Linked DNA regions of Thioclava sp. GXIMD2076. Each later gene encodes a partner of the first gene's protein in a complex. Links are inferred from orthologs where the notes say so. Each region holds a gene or a part of one and is shown in the gene's direction. Other genes may lie near its edges.

Evidence for each region. Proteins that work in one complex are often made in the same cells at the same time.
Region 2: the proteins of sdhA (region 1) and WDB91_RS00890 are in contact, whole or in part, in a crystal structure (PDB 6C12), measured with the Escherichia coli proteins. The link is inferred for Thioclava sp. GXIMD2076 from one-to-one orthologs.

The regions. Positions count from the first base shown.
Region 1 is NZ_CP149932.1:386,759-390,282, reverse strand. Bases 443-3,324 are described here. They hold sdhA (succinate dehydrogenase flavoprotein subunit), read left to right. Parts: upstream 443-920; coding sequence 921-2,729; downstream 2,730-3,324. Other genes in these bases: WDB91_RS01925 (succinate dehydrogenase iron-sulfur subunit), read left to right, coding at 3,128-3,324; WDB91_RS01930 (hypothetical protein), read left to right, coding at 2,729-3,019; sdhD (succinate dehydrogenase, hydrophobic membrane anchor protein), read left to right, coding at 508-900; sdhC (succinate dehydrogenase, cytochrome b556 subunit), read left to right, coding at 443-495. In the rest of the region: more of sdhC, read left to right, coding at 106-442; more of WDB91_RS01925, read left to right, coding at 3,325-3,524. UniProt on the Escherichia coli protein: Two distinct, membrane-bound, FAD-containing enzymes are responsible for the catalysis of fumarate and succinate interconversion; the fumarate reductase is used in anaerobic growth, and the succinate dehydrogenase is used in aerobic growth.
Region 2 is NZ_CP149932.1:165,896-169,306, reverse strand. The notes cover bases 435-3,203. They hold WDB91_RS00890 (succinate dehydrogenase assembly factor 2), read left to right. Parts: upstream 435-1,567; coding sequence 1,568-1,840; downstream 1,841-3,203. Other genes in these bases: WDB91_RS00875 (hypothetical protein), read left to right, coding at 3,056-3,203; WDB91_RS00880 (DUF2237 domain-containing protein), read left to right, coding at 2,620-3,003; WDB91_RS00885 (winged helix DNA-binding protein), read left to right, coding at 2,020-2,514; WDB91_RS00895 (helix-turn-helix transcriptional regulator), read left to right, coding at 1,179-1,559; WDB91_RS00900 (pyridoxal phosphate-dependent aminotransferase), read right to left, coding at 435-1,097. Also shown: more of WDB91_RS00900, read right to left, coding at 1-434; more of WDB91_RS00875, read left to right, coding at 3,204-3,411. UniProt on the Escherichia coli protein: An FAD assembly protein, which accelerates covalent attachment of the cofactor into other proteins.

The DNA.
Region 1 (3,524 bases):
ATGCATGTGCCAGACATTATTCCGGCCAGCCCCGCGGCACCCATAGCAATAGCCGATCGTCTTTTGCCATGCGAATTTCGGGGCCAAGCGACAGAGGGACCCACTATGGCAGAAACGAAACGGGTTGAACGGCCCCTTTCCCCCTTCATGATCGGTCAGTATTACCGCCCGCAAATGACCTCGATCTCGTCTATTCTGACGCGGATCACGGGCAATGCGCTGATCATTACGACAATCCTCGCCGTCTGGTGGCTGATGGCCGCAACCGGCGCGCCCTCCACCTTCGAGACCGTCAACTGGCTCATGACCTCCTTCATCGGCGATCTGGTCTTCACGGTTTCGGTGCTGGGCCTTTGGTATCACTACCTCGCGGGGCTGCGTCACTTCTACTTCGATTCGGGCCGCGGGCTCGATATCGAGACTGCCGAGAAACTCGGCATGGCCTGCATGATCGGTTCGGTCGTGCTGACCCTTCTTACCATCATCATCGTCTGAGGGAGGGATCTCATGCGTTACCTCACCGACCGCAAGCGCGCCGTTGGCAAAGGAGCCTCGGGGACGGGCACCGAACATCACTGGTACATGACCGTCTCGGCATGGGCTCTGGTGTTCCTCGTTCCCTGCTTCATCTTCATCTTCGGCTCCGCACTCGGCAAGTCGCAGGCGGAAGTCATCGCGACCTTCTCGCATCCCTTCCCGGCGATCATCACCGCGCTGACCTTCTTCGTGGGTCTGCGTCACTTTGCCAAAGGCGCACAGACGATGATCGAGGACTACTGGCAGGGCATGACCCGCAAGATTGCGGTGCTGTTCGTGCAGGGCCTGTCCTATTTTCTGATCGCATGCGTGCTTTACGCGCTTGGCCGGATGGTTCTCATCGGCCTGGCAATGGGCGCCTGATAATAACGGGATAAAGACAAATGGCTGCTTACGAATACGAGACGCATAAATATGACGTCGTGGTTGTCGGTGCCGGTGGCGCCGGTCTGCGCGCGACGCTGGGCATGGCCGAGCAGGGTCTGCGCACCGCCTGTGTGACCAAGGTTTTCCCGACCCGCTCGCACACGGTTGCCGCACAGGGCGGTATCGCCGCCTCGCTGGCCAATATGGGCCCCGATAACTGGCAATGGCACCTCTATGATACCGTGAAGGGCTCGGACTGGCTGGGCGACACCGACGCGATGGAATATCTGGCGCGTGAGGCGCCCAAGGCCGTCTACGAGCTCGAGCATTACGGCGTGCCGTTCTCGCGCACCGAAGAAGGCAAGATCTACCAGCGCCCCTTCGGCGGTCATACCACCGAATTTGGTGAAGGCCCGCCCGTTCAGCGCACCTGTGCCGCCGCCGACCGGACCGGTCACGCGATCCTGCACACGCTCTACGGCCAGTCGCTGAAGAACAACGCAGAGTTCTACATCGAATATTTCGCCATCGACCTGATCATGTCGGAAGACGGCAAGTCCTGTGTGGGCGTGCTGTGCTGGAAACTCGATGACGGCACCTTCCACCTGTTCTCGGCCAAAACCGTCGTTCTGGCGACCGGTGGCTATGGCCGCGCCTATTTCTCGGCAACCTCGGCCCATACCTGCACCGGCGACGGTGGCGGCATGGTGGCCCGTGCGGGTCTGGCGCTGCAGGATATGGAATTCGTCCAGTTCCACCCGACCGGCATCTATGGCTCGGGCTGCCTGATCACCGAGGGCGCGCGCGGCGAGGGTGGTTATCTGACCAACTCCGAAGGCGAGCGCTTCATGGAGCGTTATGCACCGACCTATAAGGACCTCGCGTCCCGTGACGTGGTCTCGCGCTGCATGACGATGGAAATCCGCGAAGGTCGCGGTGTGGGCGAGCATAAAGACCACATCTTCCTGAACCTCTCGCACCTTCCCCCCGAGGCGCTGCACGAGCGTCTGCCGGGTATCTCGGAATCCGCGAAGATCTTCGCCGGTGTCGATGTGACCAAGGAACCGATTCCGGTTCTGCCGACGGTGCACTACAATATGGGCGGCATCCCGACCAACTATTGGGGCGAGGTCATCAACCCGACCGCCGAAGACCCCGATGCGATCGTTCCCGGCCTGATGGCTGTGGGCGAGGCGGGCTGTGCGTCGGTTCACGGTGCGAACCGTCTGGGCTCGAACTCGCTGATCGACCTTGTGGTCTTCGGTCGCGCAGCCGCGCTTCGGGCGGGCAAGACGCTCGATCCCGAGGCGCCGAACCCGACCATGAACCTCAAGGGCGTGGAAGCGGCCTTCGAGCGGTTCGACAAGATCCGCTATGCCAAGGGCGGCACGCCGACGGCAGAGCTGCGTCTCGAGATGCAGCGCACGATGCAGGCCGATGCGGCCGTGTTCCGGACAGACAAGACGCTGGCAGAAGGCGTCGAGAAGATGAAGTCTGTGGCCTCCAAGCTCGACGATCTCTCGGTCACCGACCGCTCGCTCGTATGGAACTCGGATCTGATGGAAAGCCTCGAGCTGACCAACCTCATGCCGAATGCGATGGCCACCATCGTCGGTGCTGAGGCCCGTAAGGAAAGCCGCGGCGCCCATGCGCATGAGGACTACCCGGATCGTGACGATACCAACTGGCGCAAGCACTCGATTATGCGTGTCGACGGCCCGAATGTGGATCTGACCTTCCGTCCGGTGCATATCGATCCGCTCACCAAATTCGAGGATGGTGGTATCGATACGGCCAAGATCGCGCCCAAAAAGCGGGTCTACTGATGCGGGGGCGGCCGGCTCTGGCGGTGGTTCTGGGGGGCGCGCTTGCGCTCTCCGGCTGCACCAAGATCCCGGTCGCTCGGGCAGAAACCCTCTGCCAGCAACGCGTGCAGGATGCGCGTCCGGTCTCCGGTTCTGTGGGATTGGGCGTGGCAAACGGAAAACCGGCCACCTCTTATGATCTGAAGGTGGGGATCTCCTCGGATACGTTCCGCGACCCCAACGAGGTCTACAAGAGCTGTGTCTACCAGTATTCCGGTCAACTGCCGCAAACGCCGCTCTATAACAGGTGATCCGCTGTCCGGTGGCCCCGGGCAGGGAAGAGATATAACGGGGGCGCTTCGCGACGAAGTCCGCTACGCAGCGACCCGCCCCGTCCACATATGACCGGAGGTAGAAACATGGTTCAGTTTTCCCTACCCAAGAATTCGAAGATCCGTGTCGGCAAGACATGGCCGAAGCCGGAAGGCAAAAACGTCCGCAAATTCCAGATCTATCGCTGGGAGCCGGAAGATGGTGAAAACCCGCGGGTCGACACCTATTTCGTCGACCTCGCCAAATGCGGCCCGATGGTTCTCGATGCGCTGATTAAGATCAAGAACGAGATCGACCCGACCCTGACCTTCCGCCGCTCGTGCCGCGAAGGGATCTGTGGGTCCTGCGCGATGAATATCGACGGCCATAACACGCTGGCCTGTATCTTCGGTCTCGACGAGATCAAGACCGATGTGGTCAAGATCTACCCGCTGCCGCATATGCCGGTGGTCAAGGATTTGATCCCCGATCTGACGCATTTCT
Region 2 (3,411 bases), 220 kb from region 1 along the record:
GCACCGAACACGGTGGCCACGCCGGTCTCTTCCAGAAGGGCCGTGCAGAACGTCTCGTCATCGGTGATCTTGGTGCCCGTGGCCGAGGTCTTGCCGATGCACGCCGCAATCGACGGATAGACATAGAAGGCGCCTTCGGGGGTGGGGCAGGTGATGCCCTCACAGGCGTTGAGCCCGGCCACTACCAGATCGCGACGGCGGTGGAAGGCCTCGCGGCTCTGTGCGATGTAATCCTGCGCGCCGTTCAGCGCCTCGACGGCGGCCCATTGGCTGATCGTGCAGGGGTTCGACGTCGATTGCGACTGCATCTTGCGCATCGCCGCGATCAGCTCCACCGGCCCACCGGCATAGCCGATCCGCCAGCCGGTCATGGCATAGGCTTTCGATACGCCATTGACGGTCAGCGTGCGGTCATAGAGCGCGGGCTCGACCTCGGCGGGGGTGCAGAACTCGAACCCGTCGAAGACGAGATGCTCGTACATATCATCGGTCATCACCCAGACATGCGGGTGGCGCATCAATACGTCGGTCAGCGCCTTCAATTCCGCGCGCGTATAGCCCGCGCCCGAAGGGTTGGAGGGCGAGTTGAAGAGGAACCATTTGGTGTTTGGCGTGATCGCGGCCTCGAGCGCTTCGGGCGTGATCTTGTAGCCCATCTCGGGATTGCCCTGCACGAAGACGGGCGTGCCCCCGCCGATCAGCACCATATCGGGATAGCTCACCCAATAGGGCGTGGGGATGATCACCTCGTCACCGGGATTGAGCGTGGCCATGAACGCGTTGAACAGCACCTGCTTGCCGCCCGAGGACACGCTGATCTGCGCGGGCGTGTAGGTCAGCCCGTTCTCGCGGGCGAACTTGTCGCAGATGGCCTGTTTCAGCTCGGCGATCCCGTCCACGGTGGTGTATTTGGTGCGGCCCTCAGTAATTGCGCGGGCGCCCGCATCCTTGATGTTCTGCGGCGTGTCGAAATCGGGCTCGCCCGCAGAGAGGCTGATGATGTCGCGCCCTGCAGCCTTCAGCTCAGCCGCCTTGCCGGTCATGGCCACGGTGGGCGAGGGTTTCACGCGGGCGAGGCTGTCGGAGAGAAAGGCCATGAGGGGCTCCGTTCGGATGGGTTTGTAACTTGTGTGGTCATGTCTTACGCTCGGGCCAAATGGCGATCAAGAGGAGCCCTCATGGCGGATGACTGGTATGGCGAAGATGCCGCGACCTTTGGCGACAGGCTGGAGGGCGCGCGTGAGGCTGCCGGACTGAGCCAGACCGAGCTGGCCGAGAAGCTGGGGGTGCGGCTGGAAACACTGCAGGCCTGGGAAGAGGATATGGCCGATCCGCGGGCCAACAAGCTGCAGATGGTTGCCGGAGTTTTGAACGTTTCGTTGATGTGGCTGCTCAATGGCGAGGGTGCCGGTCTTGACGGGCCGCCGCAAGCGGTAGATGAGGCAGAGCGAGAGCGGGAGATCTTGCGCGAGATACGCGAGGCCCGCGCGGTGATCAAAGACCTCGACGCGCGGCTGGAACGGCTCGAGCGCAGGGTCAAAGCGGGAGAGAGCCAATGACCGGACAGGTGCAGGAAACGGCCGAGGCGCGGCTGAAGCGGATGACGATGCGCAGCTGGCGGCGCGGGATGAAAGAGATGGATATGGTGCTTGGCCCGTTCGCCGATAGTGAACTTGCCAAGATGGATCCGGCCACTCTGGACCTCTATGACGCGCTTCTGGAGGAATATGACCAGGATCTGTATCTCTGGGTCTCGGGTGCCAAACCCTGCCCCCCGGAATATCTGCAGCTCCTGCAAGTCATTGCTGCATTTGCAAAAAAGCGCCACGCAGTCGAGTGAGGTGAAGTGTGGCGGGCGGGGTGTTCTGCCTCCGTTCCGCCACGTTATCTGAAAATTCTCGTCAGATTTGCAATAGATTTAATTCGCTTAACCGAAATTTTGGCATTTTTCCGCATCCTGCATCCCGGGGCATAGATGATGCGGAGAATGAAATGAGTATAGAACCCCCTATGGGCCAGATGGGCGGCGCGGTCGCGGACCGTGCGATGCAGCAAGGGCTCATGACCGGGTATCTCGAGACGCTGGCCCTTGTGGAACGGCTTCACCGGCTGTTGCTCGATGTCATCAAGGACGAATTCGAGCGGCTAGCGATTATCGAGATCAATCCGGTTCAGGCATTGTTGTTGTTCAATGTGGGCGACAACGAGGTGACAGCGGGCGAGCTGAAAAGCCGTGGCTATTATCAGGGCTCGAATGTGAGCTACAATCTGAAGAAGCTGGTGGAAAACGGCTATATGCATCACCAGCGATGTGATGTGGACCGCCGTTCGGTCCGCGTGAAGCTGACCGATAAAGGCTGCAAGCTGCATGATGCGGTGCGCGAGCTGTTCGAACGTCATGCCGAGGGCATGGGCACGCGCGGCGTGATCGATTTCGAGCAAATGGACGAGATGAACCGGACCCTCAAGCGCATGGAGCGCTACTGGATGGACCAGATCCGGTATATCTACTGATCAAATGGGGCGGCACGGGGGTGCTGCCCTTTTTCTTTGCCGTCGCGCTTGACTTGCGCAGTCTTCGGGGCGCAGGCTGAAAGGGTGCGATGAGGGGAGGACGGGATGGAACAGGAACTATCGGTGAATGTCTTGGGCGGCCCGCTCGAGCCCTGTTCGCTCGCGCCGCTCACAGGATTTTTCCGTGACGGTCACTGCAACACATGCGCGCAGGATCGGGGCTCGCATACGGTTTGCGCCATCATGACCAAGGAATTTCTCGCGTGGTCGGCCTATATCGGCAATGACCTTTCGACCCCGCGGCCCGAATACGGCTTTGGTGGATTGAAGCCCGGGGATCGCTGGTGCCTCTGTGCGGGGCGGTTCCTCGAGGCGCATGACGAGGGCTGCGCGCCCGAGATCGTGCTGGAGGCGACCCATCAGCGGGCGTTGGATGTGGTGCCGATCGAGGTGCTGCGCCTGCATCGGCATCTGTCGCCCTTCCAGTGAGGGGGCTTGCGGTAGTGCTGGCCCTTTGGGGGGTGCGGCTGCGGCGCAGCCTGTGATTGATGGTCCGGTGGTGGCGGAATATCATCTCGATACCGATGGCGACGGACAAGATGAGCTGGTGACCGATGTCACCACCAGCGCGCAGGACCGTTATGTGATCCTGTCGGATGACAGCGCCGCGCCGTTGGTGATCGGGCCGCTCTGGGCCAGCCATCTGGGCGAGGCGGGGATTGCTTCGGCCAAGGCCGGAACCCTGACGATCCTCATGGGCTGCGATACCTGCGGGCGTTCTGGGCATCGGCGGGAATGGCATATTGTCTTCCGTGAGGGCGCCTATCTTCTGGCAGGGCTGACCGAGATCCAATGGGACAGGCTCTTTGCCGAGAGTGCAAGCTGTGATGCCAATCT